One region of the Planococcus dechangensis genome, then DNA from elsewhere that is predicted to be linked to it. Evidence: riboswitches for the same ligand, from Rfam matches in the RefSeq annotation. Region 1 holds a riboswitch; each other region holds the start of a gene.
The links. A riboswitch is a leader RNA that binds a small molecule or an ion and turns the genes downstream of it on or off. The one in region 1 is predicted to bind S-adenosylmethionine.
Positions count from the first base shown of each region.

Region 2: linked by a shared signal. The riboswitch ahead of ACFO5U_RS14720 (bifunctional homocysteine S-methyltransferase/methylenetetrahydrofolate reductase) and the one ahead of ACFO5U_RS10035 (methionine ABC transporter ATP-binding protein) in region 1 are both predicted to bind S-adenosylmethionine.
Region 3: linked by a shared signal. The riboswitch ahead of ACFO5U_RS12445 (ABC transporter substrate-binding protein) and the one ahead of ACFO5U_RS10035 (methionine ABC transporter ATP-binding protein) in region 1 are both predicted to bind S-adenosylmethionine.
Region 4: linked by a shared signal. The riboswitch ahead of acsA (acetate--CoA ligase) and the one ahead of ACFO5U_RS10035 (methionine ABC transporter ATP-binding protein) in region 1 are both predicted to bind S-adenosylmethionine.

Region 1 is NZ_JBHSGL010000005.1:1,398,483-1,402,694, reverse strand. It holds gene ACFO5U_RS10045 (MetQ/NlpA family ABC transporter substrate-binding protein) at 1-566, opposite strand, end outside; gene ACFO5U_RS10040 (methionine ABC transporter permease) at 651-1,301, opposite strand; gene ACFO5U_RS10035 (methionine ABC transporter ATP-binding protein) at 1,291-2,322, opposite strand; SAM riboswitch class I at 2,454-2,566, opposite strand; SAM riboswitch class I at 2,754-2,869, shown strand; gene ACFO5U_RS10030 (O-acetylhomoserine aminocarboxypropyltransferase/cysteine synthase family protein) at 2,972-4,212, shown strand, end outside.
Region 2 is NZ_JBHSGL010000015.1:61,986-66,197, reverse strand. It holds gene metH (methionine synthase) at 1-484, opposite strand, end outside; gene ACFO5U_RS14720 (bifunctional homocysteine S-methyltransferase/methylenetetrahydrofolate reductase) at 465-2,321, opposite strand; SAM riboswitch class I at 2,430-2,532, opposite strand; gene ACFO5U_RS14715 (DUF6920 family protein) at 2,638-3,477, opposite strand; gene ACFO5U_RS14710 (acyltransferase family protein) at 3,615-4,212, opposite strand, start outside.
Region 3 is NZ_JBHSGL010000005.1:1,878,575-1,882,786, forward strand. It holds gene ACFO5U_RS12440 (ABC transporter permease) at 1-182, opposite strand, end outside; gene ACFO5U_RS12445 (ABC transporter substrate-binding protein) at 251-1,834, opposite strand; SAM riboswitch class I at 2,185-2,289, opposite strand; gene ACFO5U_RS12450 (alpha/beta hydrolase) at 2,391-3,161, opposite strand; gene mmuM (homocysteine S-methyltransferase) at 3,318-4,212, opposite strand, start outside.
Region 4 is NZ_JBHSGL010000005.1:315,741-319,952, forward strand. It holds gene ACFO5U_RS04630 (long-chain-fatty-acid--CoA ligase) at 1-397, shown strand, start outside; gene ACFO5U_RS04635 (TVP38/TMEM64 family protein) at 433-987, opposite strand; gene ACFO5U_RS04640 (helix-turn-helix transcriptional regulator) at 1,016-1,783, opposite strand; SAM riboswitch class I at 2,065-2,173, shown strand; SAM riboswitch class I at 2,249-2,356, shown strand; gene acsA (acetate--CoA ligase) at 2,423-4,126, shown strand.

The sequences.
Region 1 (4,212 bases):
GCCATGGCGCGTGGGGTATGGCCGGAAGTCATCGGCATGATTTCAATGTTTTTCGGGTTGTCGATGATGTCTTGAGCCGTTCCTGTTAAACCGGCATCTTCAGATAAGGTGATGAGTCCTGCTTCATCGAGCAAGAGCAACGCGCGGCCCATATTGGTCGCTTCATTCGGCATTGCAATCTGTGCGCCGTCCGGAAGTTCATCGATCGATTCGTACTTTTCGGAGTACAAGCCCATCGGTGCGATGACGGTAGAGCCGATCGGCACGATGTCGACATTATGTTCTTCGACAAATTCATCGAAATAAGAAATCGTTTGGAAGGCGTTCAAGTCAAGTTCGCCTTCAGCAAGTGCCAAGTTCGGTGCCACATAATCCGAGAACGTGATGATGTCGAGTTCGATGCCTTCTTTAGCGGCCTTGTCACCGACATAATCCCAAATGGTTGTATCCGAACCGCTGATGCCGAGTGTGACGGTAGTAGTGCCGTCGGCGGAATCGTCGCCTCCGCATGCGGTGAGTAGAGTAGCTAAGCCGGCTGTTGCAAAAAGAGCTGTAATTTTTTTCATAATGAAATCCTCCAGTGGGTTTTAAGTTTATGGTTAGAAAGGGATTAAAATATATTCAGTAATGATGTTATTGATGTTTTCGGTTCAACTGCGACGCACACGGCGTGACATCAAGTTGCCGAGTGATTGGACACCTTGGACGAGTACGACGAGTATTGCAACCGTCAAGAACATGACCATGGTGTCGAAGCGTTGGTAGCCGTAAGTGATGGCCAAGTCTCCGAGCCCACCGCCGCCGATAGCACCAGCCATAGCGGAGGCACCGATCAAACCGACGATAGCTATGGTCAGAGCCAGGACAAGCGAGCTGAGTGCTTCCGGAATAAGAAAGCGGAAAATGATTTGCCCTGGTGATGCCCCCATTGCCTGGGCCGCTTCGATAACGCCTTTATCGACTTCGAGCAGCGAGTTTTCTATGAGTCGTGCAATGTATGGCCCTGCGTAAAACACTAAAGGTACGATGGCTGCGGCAGTTCCGATCGACGTGCCGACAATGAGCCGTGTCAATGGGATGATTGCGACCATCAAAATAATGAACGGAATCGAGCGGAATATGTTGATGACAATGTTCAATATGTTGAAGACCACTTCATTTTCCAGCAGATGCCCTTTTCTAGTGACGACGAGCAATATGCCCAGCGGCAATCCAATGACGAGTGAGAATACAAACGAAGCACCGGTCATATAAAGTGTTTCCCATAATGCTTCTAAAATTTGCGATTGATTAACCTGCATGCTGCTGAACCTCCTCTACCAGGATATTGTCGTTGCGGATCGAAGCGAGTGCACGGTCGATCTCAGCGCGAGCGCCGTCGAATTCAACGATTAAATTGCCATAAGGAATGCCTTGGAGCTCAGTGATATTACCGAACAAGACATTTAAATCGAGATTGAATTCCCGCGACACGCGCGACATGAATGGCTGGCCGACGGAAGTGCCGGTAAACTGGACGCGGTAAATCGGACGCTTTTGATCGTTTTTATAGATTTGGTCGAGTAAGGACTCGGGCAATTCATCGTTCATGACGGAGCGGACAAAGCGTTTGGTCGTTGCGTGCTGCGGTTTCGTGAAAACATCGAAGACGCTGCCTTGCTCAATCACGCGCCCTTCTTCAAGGACCGCTACTTTGTCGCAAATTTCCCGGATGACGCCCATCTCATGGGTGATGAGCAAAATGGTAATGTTGTAATCTTTATTGATGCGCCGCAGCAAGTCTAAAATCGATTGTGTCGTTTGCGGATCGAGAGCGGAAGTCGCTTCGTCGCACAAAAGAATCGAAGGGTTGGTTGCAAGCGCTCTGGCGATGCCGATTCGCTGCTTCTGGCCGCCGGACAATTGGTCCGGGTATTTTCTTGCCTGGTCAGCCAGTCCGACAAATTCAAGAAGCTCTGTAACTTTGCGGTCGATTTCCGTTTTTGGCATTTTGGCAAGCAACAGCGGCATCGCGATATTGTGATGCACCGTTTTCGAGTCGAGCAAGTTAAAATGCTGGAAAATCATGCCGATATCTTTACGGATGTCTCGGATTTTTTTAGCGGTTAAAGCGGAGATGTCTTCTCCGTGGATAAATACACGCCCGGAAGTAGGGCGTTCGAGCAAATTGACTGTCCGGATCAATGAGCTTTTCCCTGCGCCGCTAAAACCGATGACGCCGTAAATTTCACCGGTTTCAACGGTCAAGTCGATGCCATTAAGCGCATGGACTTCCTGTTTACCGGATACATATGTTTTCTTGACTGCTTCAAATTGAATCATGGTGTCCCTCCTATGGCTGCCTGTAACGATTCGAATAAATGCGAACGAACACTTTCCTGAAATAACGAAAAAGAGCCCTCTTTTTTCTTATGCACAAGAAAAAAGAAGGCTCCAATTATGAAACCATCTCATTCTCATCTTCCAAATGCTAGAGCATTTGCAGGAATTAGCACAGTTTTCGCGAATTTGCGAATCTGCTGCCGAAACGTCAAAGGGCCTGTCCCTCGGTTTCTCTGGATAAGAAAGTGATGTAAGCTATTCAATTCGTGATTCCTACTTTATTTCGAAATAAGGAAAATGTCAACCGCTTTGTGAAAAAACTTTTAGCGGAAATATCGCTTATATAGTAGTTAAAATTTTTCGACAAATACACTTGACTTTAAACGGCTATGTCCTCTATACTTTTCCACAAGCAAAAAAATAGTTTCATACTCTTATCACGAGTGGCGGAGGGAATAGGCCCTGCGATGCCCGGCAACCAACAGACAACCGTCTGGAAAGGTGCTAAATCCTACAGTACTGCATGTGCAGCGCTGAAAGATGAGAGGAGGTAAATCCGTATATGACGGCCCTCTTCTTTCTGAAGAGGGTCTTTTCTATGTCCTCCTCACCTTTTACAAAAATTATAAAAAATCAGGAGGAACTCACAATGACAAATTTTAAACCCGAAACACTCTTATTGCACGGCGGACAGGAACCAGATCAAGTAACAGGTTCGCGTGGAGTTCCAGTCCATAAAACAACTTCCTATGTCTTTAAAGATACAGAGCACGCACAAAACTTATTCGGTTTGAAAGAAACTGGCAATATCTACTCACGTATCATGAACCCTACTGTAGATGTATTCGAACAGCGCGTCGCCTTGCTTGAAGGCGGCACAGCGGCAGTCGCTCTATCATCGGGCATGGCAGCAATCGCATTTTCGGTATTGAACGTTGCGGAAGCCGGAGATGAAATCGTCGCCGATAGCAATCTATATGGAGGCACCTATAATCTATTCGCTAACACATTGCCGCGCTACGGTATTACGACAAAGTTCGTCGATGCGACCGACCCGGAAAATTTCCGTGCTGCAATTACCGACAAGACAAAAGCTTTCTTCGGTGAAATCATCGGAAATCCGAGCCTGAACGTATTTGATGTTGAACGCGTCGCACAAATCGGCCATGAAAACGGTATTCCGCTATTGATCGATAACACATTCGCTTCACCGTTCGTCAGCAACCCGATCGAATTCGGTGCAGATGTGGTCATCCATTCGGCAACAAAATGGATCGGAGGGCACGGCACGACCATCGGCGGTGTCGCTGTAGATGCGGGCCGCTTCAACTGGGACAACCCGCGCTTCCCGAACTACACACAACCGGATGAATCCTACCACGGTATCCGCTTCGGTATCGATGTTCCGGACGCTGCGTTTGCGACGAAACTGCGCGTTCAATTATTGCGCGATTTCGGGCCGACTCTCAGCGCAGACAGCGCACATGCACTGCTGCAGGGGCTTGAAACTTTACACTTGCGCATCCCGCGCCATGCAAGCAATGCACAAAAGGTAGCGGAATATTTGAAAGACCATCCTCAAGTGGAATGGGTCAACTACCTTGGATTCGAAGATCATCCTTCAAGTGAACTTGCGAAGAAATACTTGAAAAACAGCTACGGTTCGATCGTCAACTTTGGCATCAAAGGGGGAAGAGATGCCGGTCGTAAAGTGATTGATGGAGTCAACCTGTGGTCTCATGTGGCGAATGTCGGCGATGCCAAATCGCTGATCATCCACCCGGCTTCGACGACGCACCAGCAATTGACGGCAGAAGAACTGAAAAACAGCGGGGTTACAGAAGAATTGATCCGTTTGTCAGTCGGTTTGGAAAATCACGAAGATTTGAT
Region 2 (4,212 bases), on a different contig from region 1:
CGAGCAGCAGCAAGTCTGCGCCTCCTTCAATCAGCGCTTTCGCCTGCACTTGAAAATCTTGCTTTAATTCATCAAACGTAATGCCGCCGGTCACCGACAAGGTTTTCGTCGTCGGCCCGAGTGCACCCGCTACAAAACGCGGCCATTCCGGCGTCGAGTATTTTGCCTGGCTGATCTTAGCGATTTCCACCGCTTTTTTATTGATTTCCGCTGCTCGGTCTCCGAGTCCATATTCGTCGAGGACGACCGGTGTGCCTCCGAATGTATTCGTGCAGATGATGTCGGCGCCTGCTTCTAGGTACGCATCATGGACCCCTTCTAGAACGTCAGGGCGGACGATGTTCAAATATTCGTTGCAGCCGTCATATTCCTCCCCGCCGAAATCTTCCGCGGATAGGTCCGCGTTCTGGATCATCGTTCCCATCGCTCCGTCGATGATCAAAATGCGCTTTTCTAGCTGTTGTTCAATGAGATGTTTTGACATATTGGCCATCGCTCGCTTTCTCTATATCTAGTTGGCGGATGTAGCGGATCAATTCGACCGTCATGTCATAGCGGACAAACGGTGTGATCAAATAAATGCCGTGGAACAATTCCGCCGCCGTGTCGATCAATTCTTTGGCGATTTGGATGCCTTCTGCCGTCGCCTTGTCTTTGTCTTCGCCGCATGCGCGCATGCGGTCGAGTGCATCTTCCGACAGCTTGATGCCCGGCACTTCGTTATGCAGGAAATCCGCGCTGCGAATGCTCGTCAGCGGCATGACCCCAAGGAAAATGGGCGTCTCCAGATGCTTCGTCGCTTCGTAGATTTCAATAATCTTCTCTTTCGTATACACCGGCTGTGAAATGAAATAATCCGCGCCCGCTTCGATTTTCTTCTCCAGCCGCTGGACGGCGCGTTCGACGACGCGGACATTCGGGTTGAACGCTGCTGCGACCGAGAAATTCGCTTTTTTGCGCAGCGGCTTGCCGGAGAACGAAATCCCTTCATTCAGCTGTTTGATCAACTGGATCAATTCCATGCTCGACACGTCGTAAACGCTTGTTGCGCCGGGGAAATCTCCGACTTTGGTCGGGTCGCCGGTGACAGCCAGAATATCGTGGATGCCGAGTGCATCCAGTCCCATCAAATGCGATTGCAAACCGATCAAATTGCGGTCGCGGCAAGTGATGTGCGCAAGAGGTCTGACGTCTTGCTTGTGTTTGATGATGGAACCCATCGCCATATTGCTGATGCGCGGCGAGGCCAGCGAATTGTCCGCCATGGTCAAGGCATCGATGCCTTCTGCGTCGAGTGCTTTCGAGCCTTCGAGGAATTTGTCAATGTCCAAATGGCGCGGCGTATCGAGTTCAACGATGATGGTCCGCTCGGTTTTCGCTTTTTCGTGCAAGGGTTTGTCTTTTAACGCCTCCGCTTCACGGATGACGATTGGCTTTTTCTCTTCGACTTTCTTTTCGGTAATCGGCTGCAGATGGCCGATGCGCTTTTTCACCGCTTCGATATGTTTCGGCGTCGTGCCGCAACAGCCGCCAATCAAACGCACACCTTCTTCGCGCAGCAAAAGTGCCGCGCGGCCGAAATAATCGGCATCTGATTCATAGACGATGCGGCCGTCTTCGATGTCTAGCAATGAAGCATTCGGATACGCCGACAAAAAAGCTTTTTTCGGCAGTTCGACGCCCTCGAACGCCTGTATGGTGTGGTGCGGGCCAAGCCGGCAATTGACCCCGACGATTTCTGCACCGAGCGCTTCGAGGCGGTGCAAGCCTTCGTTCAAGCTCATGCCGTTTTGCAAGACGCCCGGTTCGTGCATCGATAATTGCGCGATGAGCGGCGCATCGGTCAAAGTTTTCAAATGGCTGATGGTGGCGGCGAGTTCTTCAAAATCGTAGTAGGTTTCAAGCAGCAAACCGTCCGGGTCGCCCGATAATAAATGTTGCGCTTGCTGGTCGACCATGGCTATGATTTCGTCCAAGGTCGCATCGCTTTTGCGGATGCCGCGGATGCCGCCGATTGTGCCGACGACAAATTGCCCCCCGTCTTTGGCGGCTTTGTTGGCGATTGCGATAGCCGCTTTATTGATTGACTCGACTTGTCCTTCGAGGCCGTAGCGGGCGAGCTTATGTGCATTGGCGCCGTACGTGTTCGTTTGGATAATGTCCGCTCCGGCAGCGATATAATCGCGGTGGATCTTTTCGATCACTTCGGGGCGCTGGATATTCAATTCCTCGTTGCAGTATTCAATGCCGTAAGAGTACAAAAGCGTTCCCATGGCGCCGTCTGCCGTCAGCATCCGTTTGTTCAGTTCATCTAATAACATGTTTTGTCCTCCTCCGGTTTTGGTTTCTGCCTGTTGTCAAATTGCTTCGATATGAAACAAAAAAAGCCTTCCATGAAAAAGAAGGCTTTACGATATCGGACTCGTTCCTTTTCATCTGCCAGGCGCATGCCTGCTGGATTTAGCACCTGACCGCTAGCGGCTGGTTGCTGAAGCGTCATCGGGCCAGTCCCTCGACTTCTCTAGATAAGAATTCACTATGCAATTTTTAGTATTCCCACATGATACCCCCTGTGGTGAATCGGGTCAAGGTGATTAGTCAAAAAACAAAGAACTTTCTGTTACCTTTCCACTATTCTCACCAGGATGCCGGCACACTCGGGTTGATTTTCGCCCCGTCCACCGTAAATTTATACCAAGTGAACGGGCGTCCATCGATTATCCATGTAATATCGACGCGGCGCGGAATTTCGATGCCGTCGACCGTCTGCCAGTCATGCACTTCGGCAATGCACGGCAAGCGAACCGATTCTTCGTCCACTTCTTTATAGCGCATCGCACGCGCACGCTTTATGCGCCCTTGTTCATCAAACTCGAACGTTACTTTTGCGATCGATTCATTGTACGTCATTTCTGCATCCACTGAATGCGCAGTGCTTTTCGTAAATTTCACGTACGGGCTAAAGACGAGTCCCGGCAGCCACACCATCTCCATCAAAAACCGCTGCAGCGCCGACTCATTCAATTTGCCATCCGGCATCTGGCGGTTGATCGGCACCAGTCCTGCAAAACGGATACGCATGCCTGCTCGCCCGTCGCGGAAACTGTCAGATCCGGTCACTGATAAGCCATCCATTTTCATGCGCGCCTTCCAATAAAACGACGGCGGCTCGACAAAACTGTATTGCTCCGCTTTCGATTCGGCCCATTCTGTCTGCTCAGGCTTAGTCTTCATCCAACCCGTCTGCTTGATGTACACCGCCATCACTTGCTCACGACCGATCACGCCGATTTTCCCGAGCCATTTTGCCATCGGCTCCGGCAGCGCCTCCGCCATTTCCTGTGTGACGGCTCCGGCAAGGCGGACTTCCGGCCACGTCGGCTTTTCTTCCGCTGTTAAATTTTTGTACTTACGATACGCCCCAAACACGCCAACCATACTAAGCGACAACCCAAGAACCGGCCATATGCGTTTCATGTGCTATACCCCTTTCCGTTTTGACTGTGCTTTTGCACCACTCGTTCCTGACTATAGCTTTCGACACGAGATCATTTATCCCTGCCAGAGCCAGCCAATAGAAAAAACGCCCCCACAAATCGCGGGAGCGTTTAAAATTAGGAAGCGTCATTTAAAGCCGGTTCAAGATGTTCTTTCAACGCTGGGCCTAAAGTTCTCGAGTACAGCGTCGTCAAATGGTGTTGATCACGGTAGACGAGCACATTGCCGATGACCGGCGGACAGTTTGTATCCGTACAGAAATATTCAGAGAGGTCGGCGAACGAGACGTTTTCCGGAATGCCTTGTGTATTTTCCCAAGGCACCACATCAGCCAGCGCTTTGTCGCGCGGCACGGAGCAGTTCGCCTGGCTCAAGTTTTCCAAACACTTTGTCGGGTCGACTTTCATGCGCGGATTGTCGCGCACCGCGAAAATGTCGGAGATTCCTTCGAAACGCTGCCATTTGTCGATATACCCTACAGGTACAGTATCCCCTTTACCGACTGTCGCAGTCGTAAAGATCGTGTCCGGCGGATCTTGCAGCAAATGCTGTTCCAAATTATCGTTCCACTCCATGCACGATTCGGTCAGCAGCTCACCGAAATCATCTGCAGTAAAACGGCACGCATCTTTGATGTATACATCGATGCGCATATTCAATTCTTCCGCAATTTCTTCGAGTGCCGGGAACCAATGCCCTGAATGCGAACCGCCA
Region 3 (4,212 bases), 480 kb from region 1:
AAAGCTTGATCCAACCCAAGCTGCCGTTCCAAATCGGCAATCGCTTCGGGTGAACTGTCTTCTCCCAAAATCAGAAATGCGGGGTTTCCAGGAGTCAGATGCACGATCATAAAGACGATGACACTGACCACGAGCATGACAGGTATGACCGATAATAAACGGCGAATCGTGTATTGCAGCAATGCGTTCCCCTCCTCTTTGAAAAAGAAAGAAAATCGCCAGCATCGTTCCTGACGATTTTCTTTTCTTATTATGGTGTTTTATACGTATTCCAGAACCGCGGCCCATACCATTCGCTGTAATTCTCGATGTTTGATGAGCGTGCACTGAGGTTTGAAATGTTTGTCACTTTTTCAAAAGGCAATTCTTCGTAAAGGGTTTCGTTCAAGCCTGCAAGAATTTGCTGCTTTTCTTCCTCAGAATCTGTGGCAGCCCATTGCGAAATCAAGCCCTGCCATTTCTCGCTGTTGTACCAGCCGCTGCTGTTTGAATCCTGGCTCAGCATGCCGGCCTGGTTCGGCGAGAAGAATGGAGACCAGCCGACCACGACCAGATCCCAGTTGGATGGTTCTGCCCATTTCTCCAAATAGGTAGCCCATTCATAAGATTCCAGCTCAACTGTAAACCCCGCTTCTTCGAGTTGTTGCTCGGCAATCTCCGCAATTTTTTTATAGTCGCTGGAGTCGCTGGAGAAAATAATTTTAATGGGTTTTCCGTCATAACTGCTTTCTTCCAACAATTGTTTCGCTTTGTCCAAATCATAGGAAAGGAATTGATCAATGTTTTCATTGGAGTAGAGAGCTGTTTGGTTCGGGGTGAACAACGCCCCGTCCAGCTCGTAGAACTCCTCATTGCCGTAAGTGGCTTTGGCAATGGCCTCCTTATTCAGCGCCGCATTTAAAGCTTGGCGGACTAGCACATCGTCAAACGGCGCCTCCGACTTATCCGGCGTCAACACCGTGTATCCATTGGTCGACGTATCGGCTTCAATACTTGGCGTATTCTCAATCACCTCATACAGGTCGAGCGGAATATCATCGCCATAATCGTAAAGCCCTGTTTTCAATCCATTGACGACGACTTGAGGGTCTTTCACAATTTTGAAATGAATGGCATCGACAAACGCTTTTTTCTCTCCTGTGAGCCCGCTCGTCTCATCTGTTCTGGAAGCGTAGCCTTCGTATTTGGCTAAGACAATTTCATCTCCACGCTTCCACGAGTCAAATTGGAATGGCCCTGTTCCGATATACTGGTCATGGTCAAGAGGCTGTTCGCCGGCAGCTTCAGCGACTGTTGCCGGCAGGATGACTGCAGCCGACTTTGGAGCAGCCAAGTCAGATAGCAAGGAACTGTAAGTTTTGTTCAACTGTATCTTCAATTGCAGATCCTCATCAGCCTCGACCGACTCTACGTGTTCATTAGTGATCTTGCCGACAGAAGACACCTTCAGCCAGCGTTCAATCGAAGCTGCCGCATCTTTTGCGGTCACAGCTTCCCCGTTATGAAACGTAACTCCCTCTCGTAAATTGATAGTGTACGTTTTTCCATCTTCGCTCACTTGATAATCTTCAGCGAGAAGAGGCACGGCTTCGTAATCTTGGTTTAATGCAAACAAGCCTTCGTACACGTGCCAGCCGATTTTACGGGCAGCACTTTCACCCGTATACATCCAGTCGAGCGTATTCGGATCAGCTCCGATTGCTACGTTCAACTCGCCGCCTTCAACAGGCTCGGAACCCGCTCCAGAGTTTTCAGTACTGGCTTCACTGCCGGTACAACCGGCCAAACTAATAAGTGCAAATAAACTGATGAGTAAAAAGATAATGTTCTTCACAATAGTCCTCCTTATGTATAAAAAGATGATTCGATGTTTCCCACACCTAGCACTAATCGGATTTCCAGGTGGTGGTGGAGCCAGTCGCGATTCCAGCTAGTCTATCCAAGTTCCCATATCTTCATGCAAGACTCGAAGTGTTTTCCCGTGAACATAACATTGCGCTGACCCGACCTATTGAATATATCCTTCCACGCCTTTTTAGCTGACTTAATGCCGCGCGCACTTGCCATCGTCGATTCCTCCTCTCAAAACTTATTTAACTTACCCGCTTACTAGGTTTTAACCATAAAAAACCCCCTGCTTCTTTTTGACAAGAAGAGGGGGTTGGGTAATACCGTTGAGCGCCTCTCTTATCTTCCGTACAAACTGTACGTGGAATTAGCACAGTGCCACATTCGTGGTCTGCTGCTTTGACGTCTCAGGGCCAGTCCCTCAGTCAATCTCGATAAGATGATTAAATTGTAAAGTTCATACTACGTATCCTAGATCTGTTTGTCAACATTATTTTGAAGAAATAGAATTTATTTACAAAATTCTCGAATTTCCATTGTCTTTATAGCTTGTCTCCAGCCGGCAATACACGGGCTTGTTTTATGAATTGAACTGTTTTTTCGACGATGACATCCAGTTCATGGTCCATAGAGGCGATGTGATAGGAGTTGTGCAGTTCGTGCTTCATTGTATGTCCGGATCCGACTTTGCTGAGAATAGAGTCGGTATTGCCCGGCGGCACGACATGGTCTTCGAGCGACTGGAAACAGACGACCGGACAACGTACGGCTGAAAGTTTGGCGTCGACGGCATCCATATAGCGCAATAATTGCTGATACGCGTGGACCGGCGCTTGCTCGTAAGTGATTTCTACCGCATCCGCTTTTTTGATGTCCGGTCGATCTTCAGCAACATAAGCAAGAGGCGGCTGACTGCGGTAGGTTTCAAACGCAGGGATGTCGATCGCCGGATTGATCAAGGCTATTCCTTCAATGTCCGGATAACGGCTGGCCAAATCCAAGCTCAAGGTCCCGCCCATCGATTGCCCGATGACAAAAACGGTCGAACAGCTTGCTTTCAGGTCCTGATAGGCTTGTTCGACTTGTGCAAACCAATCTTCGAAGCCATATCGTTCCAAGTCTGTGAAATGCGTGCCGTGGCCGGGAAGCCTCGGACAGGACACCGTATAGCCTTGTGCCGCAAGCGCCTCACCCAGTTCTTTGACGCTTTGGGGTGTGCCCAAAAAGCCATGGCACAGCAAGATGCCGGTGTGATTGCCTTCCAGGAAAAACGACGACGCCTCTTCCATGACGGGGTATTGCTCTTTAACCATAGAGATCCTCCTTTGTTTTTTTAAAAGTTAGGAGGATCTCTCCTACCTCATTGTAATCCAGTCCTTATGCTGAAAAAGCTTATTCACATTAGACTATATTTAAAACCTACTTGTCAACTGGGTTTTAAAATCGCACAACGGAGGCAGTCCTATTGGCTAAACTTGCGAGGGGTTGAGGTCGCGTGACCAAGACGCCACGTCGGCAATATCATCAGGCGTCGTGCTGCAACAGCCGCCGATAATTTGGGCGCCTGCTTTGTGCCACGCTTTCGAGTTGGCTGAAAAAGCATTGGCCGACGGCTCTTCGCTCCATGTCTTGCTTACCGGATCATAGCTTGCCCCGGAATTCGGGTAGACAATGACCGGTTTTGAAGTCTTGCTTGTCACTTCTTGTATTAACGACTCGATATACTGCGGCGCTGTGCAATTGATGCCGATCGCCGCCACTTGCGCGTGCCCGTCCAGCCAGCCGGCGCAGTCCGCAATTTTTTCCCCGTCGCTGATGTGGAGATGGTCCTTTGCGCTGAACGTGAACCAGGCATAGACGTCCGGAAAATCCTTAAGGATCCTGACAATCGCTTGCGCTTCTGCCAGACACGGAATCGTTTCACATGCCAAGATGTCTGCGCCCGCCTCCACCAACACGCGGATCCGCTCTTGATGGAACGCCACCAGTTCATCTTCTGTCACGGAATAGTCGCCGCGGTATTCCGAGCCGTCAGACAAAAATGCTCCGTACGGGCCGACTGACGCCGCGACGATAGGTTTCGGCCTGCTCGACCGATCCGTCACACCGCTCCAGAATTCATCGCGCGCTTGTGCGGCAAGTTCGACCGACTTTCGGATCAAAGCGATGGCCTGTTGTTCCGTCAACCCTCTTTCTTTGTACCCTTCGATGGTCGCCTGATAGCTCGCTGTAATGGCACAGTCCGCCCCTGCCTGAAAATAATCCATATGTACTTGCTTGATCAATGCTGGGTTTTCCATCAAGACTTTCGCCGACCACAAGCGGTCATTCAAGTCACAGCCATAGTTCTCAAGCTCTGTAGCC
Region 4 (4,212 bases), 1.1 Mb from region 1:
CGGCTGGTTCTACACAGGCGACTTGGCCGTAACGCATCCGGACGGCTTTATCGAAATCCAGGACCGTATCAAGGACATGATCATTTCCGGCGGAGAAAACATTTCTTCCACCGAGATCGAAGGCGTGCTTTACAAGCATCCGGCGATTGCGGAAGTGGCAGTCATCGCGGTACCGGATGAGAAATGGGGCGAAGTGCCAAAAGCGATTATCGTCTTGCACAAGGGGGCGGAAGTAACCGAACAGGAAATCCTTGATTACACGCGCGAAAACATGTCACGCTTTAAAGTGCCGAAATCGGTTGATTTTGTCGAGGGATTGCCAAAGACAGCGACCGGCAAGCTGCAAAAGTTCCAATTGCGGGAAATGTACTGGGGCGGCGGCAAAAAAGTCAATTAACGAATAAAAAGCGAGCGCCCCATTGGCGCTCGCTTTTATGTGGAATCTAATGATGCGCTCTTGCGTTTGCGAAAGAGCGCAAGAGCGGCAATGACGGCCACCCCTATCCCCAAGACGCTGTAGAGCATGCGTGTCGGCAATAAAACAGTCAACCCGAACGCCACCGCGATCTCCAGTGCCACCGCTGGCAATTTGCCGAGTGAACTTGCGGCAAAAAATAGCGGAGTTGAGATAGGGGTGACGGCTGCGCCTGCTGTTACAACACCGGACGGCACAAACGGCACGAGGCGCAGCAATAGCACCGACCAAAAAACGCTCTTTGTTTGTTGGCGCTGGAAAAACCGGAACCAGCGGTGTTGCTGCCAGGAGAGCGGAATGAGCTTGGCTCCGTAACGGTAAAGCCAAAATCCGCATAAGGCGCCCAAAATTTCTCCGCTCACGGACAACACGCTGCCCCCGATTAACCCGAAGCGGTCGAGGTTGACTGGCGTGACGAGCAAACTCGGGATAAAACCAAGCGCACCGATAGCGATATTGAATAGCAGCAGGGCCGCAAATTCCAATGAGCGGTACATTAATTCGATGGTCATAACATAAATAGTCTCCTTTAAAGTGGCATTACAGGCCATCCGCTTGCTTCATGCGGTAGCGTTTAGGGGTTGTGCCGCTAAAGCGCGTGAAGGCGGCATGGAACTGCGTCGCGCTCTTATAGCCGCAGAGGGAAGCGATGGACGAAACGTCATGATCTGTTGCCAGCAATAACTGCTGTGCGCATTCCATGCGGCAGCGGATGACAAACTGAAGCGGCGTCTCGTGGCATTGTTCTTTGAATTTGCGGCTAAAATGAAACTTGCTGAGGCCTGTCCGTGCCGCTGTTTCGGATAGTGAAAACGGCAAATGGCACGTTTCTTCTAAGTTATGCAAGAGATGAGGCAATCGAAACGACTCAACAGGATTTGTTAAACGAGCCACTTGGGCCAGGCCGACCTCCAACAGCAAAAGCTCCACAATCTTTTGGCCTTTGCCGAATGACGCTGACGGCGCTTGCTGTTCCCGCTCCAGTTCCGCAAACAGCGCACTGGTATAAATGGGACTGGCTGGTCTGGCCCGTTGAACAGAAGCCGCTTTAACAGATAACGCGAAAATCAGTTTTTTGATGGGCTGCGGATCGTCCACAACAACCAGACGGTGCCAATAGCCCGCCGGAATCAGTAGCAGATCACCTGCAGACAGCACCAGTCGACGGTCGGAGAGTTCAATTTCCAGTGTGCCGCGTTCCACCCACAACAGTTCCGCCGTCTTGTTGTGGCGGTGGAGCGGAGTGGCGACGGCCTCAGGTAACGGATTAGGGGAATCAATGGTTCGGATAAAATACGATACTGGCATAAGCACCCACTCTTTTCATTTAGTAGACTTTCTTGATTATAGCAAGAATCAAGAGCTGGGAGCGGGTTTCTTCGAACATCGCCATGGAAATTCTGCACGATGCGCAATAATTGATAAAAGGTTCTGTCCGTTCCAGCATATGATTTACTTGACGCACAAGTTAATACCGATTATAAAAGTCGGAAAACAAGGAATATTTCAAGTTATTTGGAAAAAATGTTTGACATTCCAGAATCGCTGCCTTACCATTGTCGACATAGCGAATTTCATAGACAATTATCATCTTATCGAGAGCGGCGGAGGGAATTGGCCCTGTGAAGCCCGGCAACCGGCAAGTCTTTCTTGCACAGGTGCTTCTTCCAACAGGCGAATGCGTCTGGAAGATAAGAGAAGGCACAGCAGACCTTCTCTCGTAGAGGTCTGTTTTTTGTTTTGGCTATTCGTTTTTCAATTACATAGCAACACTTCTTATCAAGAGTGGTGGAGGGATCAGGCCCGACGAAACCCAGCAACCGGCAAGCGATGCTTGCACAGGTGCTACTTCCTGCAGTCCGCGAGGCTGAAAGATAAGTTGAGGACCGAACCCCCTCTTCTTTTGATGAGCGGGGTTTTTTCTATAACTAAAAGGAGGCACATCACATGAGCAATCGATCATTGGCACCAAGCTTTCAACCCAGGAACAAGCCGAACTTGCAGAATTATGACCAGGCACGCAGTTCCTTTTCATGGCAGCAAGTGGAAAAGCAATTCACTTGGAGTGAGACAGGAAAAGTCAACATGGCCCATGAATGCATCGACCGGCATGTCGAGGACGGCTTTGGCGGCAAAACGGCCCTTCACTATATCAACGGCGAATACGAGGAGCGTTGGACATTTGACGAATTGAAAAGACAAACCGACCGCGTCGCAGCAGCACTACACAGTAAAGGCGTCCGCCGGGGCGACATCGTCTTTATTTTCCTGCCGAAAAATGCCGATTGCTATATCGCCATGCTGGCGGTAGTGAAGCTCGGCGCCATCGCCGGTCCGTTGTTCGAAGCGTTCATGGAAGAAGCTGTGCGCGACCGCATCCAAGACTGCGCAGGGCGCTTCATCATCACCGACCCGGATCTAGCCGTGCGCATACCACGGGATGATTTGCCGTCTTTGGAGAAAGTCTTTATTACCGCCAGCGCCGAGCGCTGCCGGTCGGGTGAAATTTCATTGGCAGAGCTGGTAGAACAAACCACTGACAATGGCTTTTCGACCGAATGGGTAGACTTGGAAGACCCACTCAACATCCATTACACGAGCGGCTCGACCGGTAAACCGAAAGGCATCATCCATGCACACCGCGCGATGATCCATCAATACCAGACCGGCCACTGGGTGCTCGACTTGAAAGAAGACGATGTCTATTGGTGCACGGCGCACCCAGGCTGGGTAACGGGAACGGTCTATGCGATTTTCGCCCCTTGGCTGAACCGCGCCACCATCGTCGTCAACGGCGGGCGCTTTGATGCTGATTCTTGGTACGCCACGATCGAACGGGCGAAGGTCACGGTTTGGTACAGTGCGCCAACCGCGTTCCGCATGCTGAAATCGGCAGGGGACGGGGTGTTGGCGCGTTATGAGCTCGGTTCGTTGCGCCACATCCTCAGCGTCGGCGAACCGCTGAACCCGGAAGTGATTTATTGGGGAAGCGAGCAGTTAGGCCTGCGAATTCATGATACATGGTGGATGACTGAAACCGGCGCCCAGTTGATCGTCAATTTGCCGTCTGAAATCATTAAGCCAGGTTCCATGGGGCGACCGTTCCCCGGCATTACGGTCAGCATCCTGAACGATCAAGGCGAGGTGTTGCCAAACGGGGAAATCGGCCATTTGGCGATCCGCGCTCCGTGGCCGGGCATCATGCGAGAAGTGTGGCAAAACGAGGCCAAATACAATTCGTATTTCCAGTTCGACGGTTGGTACTTGTCCGGCGACTTGGCGATCCAAGACGAGGACGGCTATATCTTCTTCCAAGGCCGCAGCGACGACATGATCAATTCCTCGGGTGAGCGCATCGGCCCGTTTGAAGTGGAAAGCAAATTGCTTGAACATGCAGCGGTCGCAGAAGCGGGCGTGATCGGCAAGCCGGATGCACTGCGCGGCGAAATCGTCAAGGCGTTTATTGTGCTCAATAGCGGTTATGCGCACAGTCCCGAATTGATCGAAGACATTCGCTTGTTTGTCCGTTCGAAACTGTCCGCCCACGCTGCACCGCGTGAAATCGAAGTGATCGAGGAATTACCGAAGACGAAAATCAGCGGCAAGATTTTGCGCAGGGAGCTGAAAAGCCGTGAACCTATCGAGCAGTAAATCAGAGTTATGGCTTGCAGCTTTTCTAAATGAACAAATCCAATCAAAAAGGAGGCGTTCCCCGTGGGGGGACGCCTCCTTTTCTA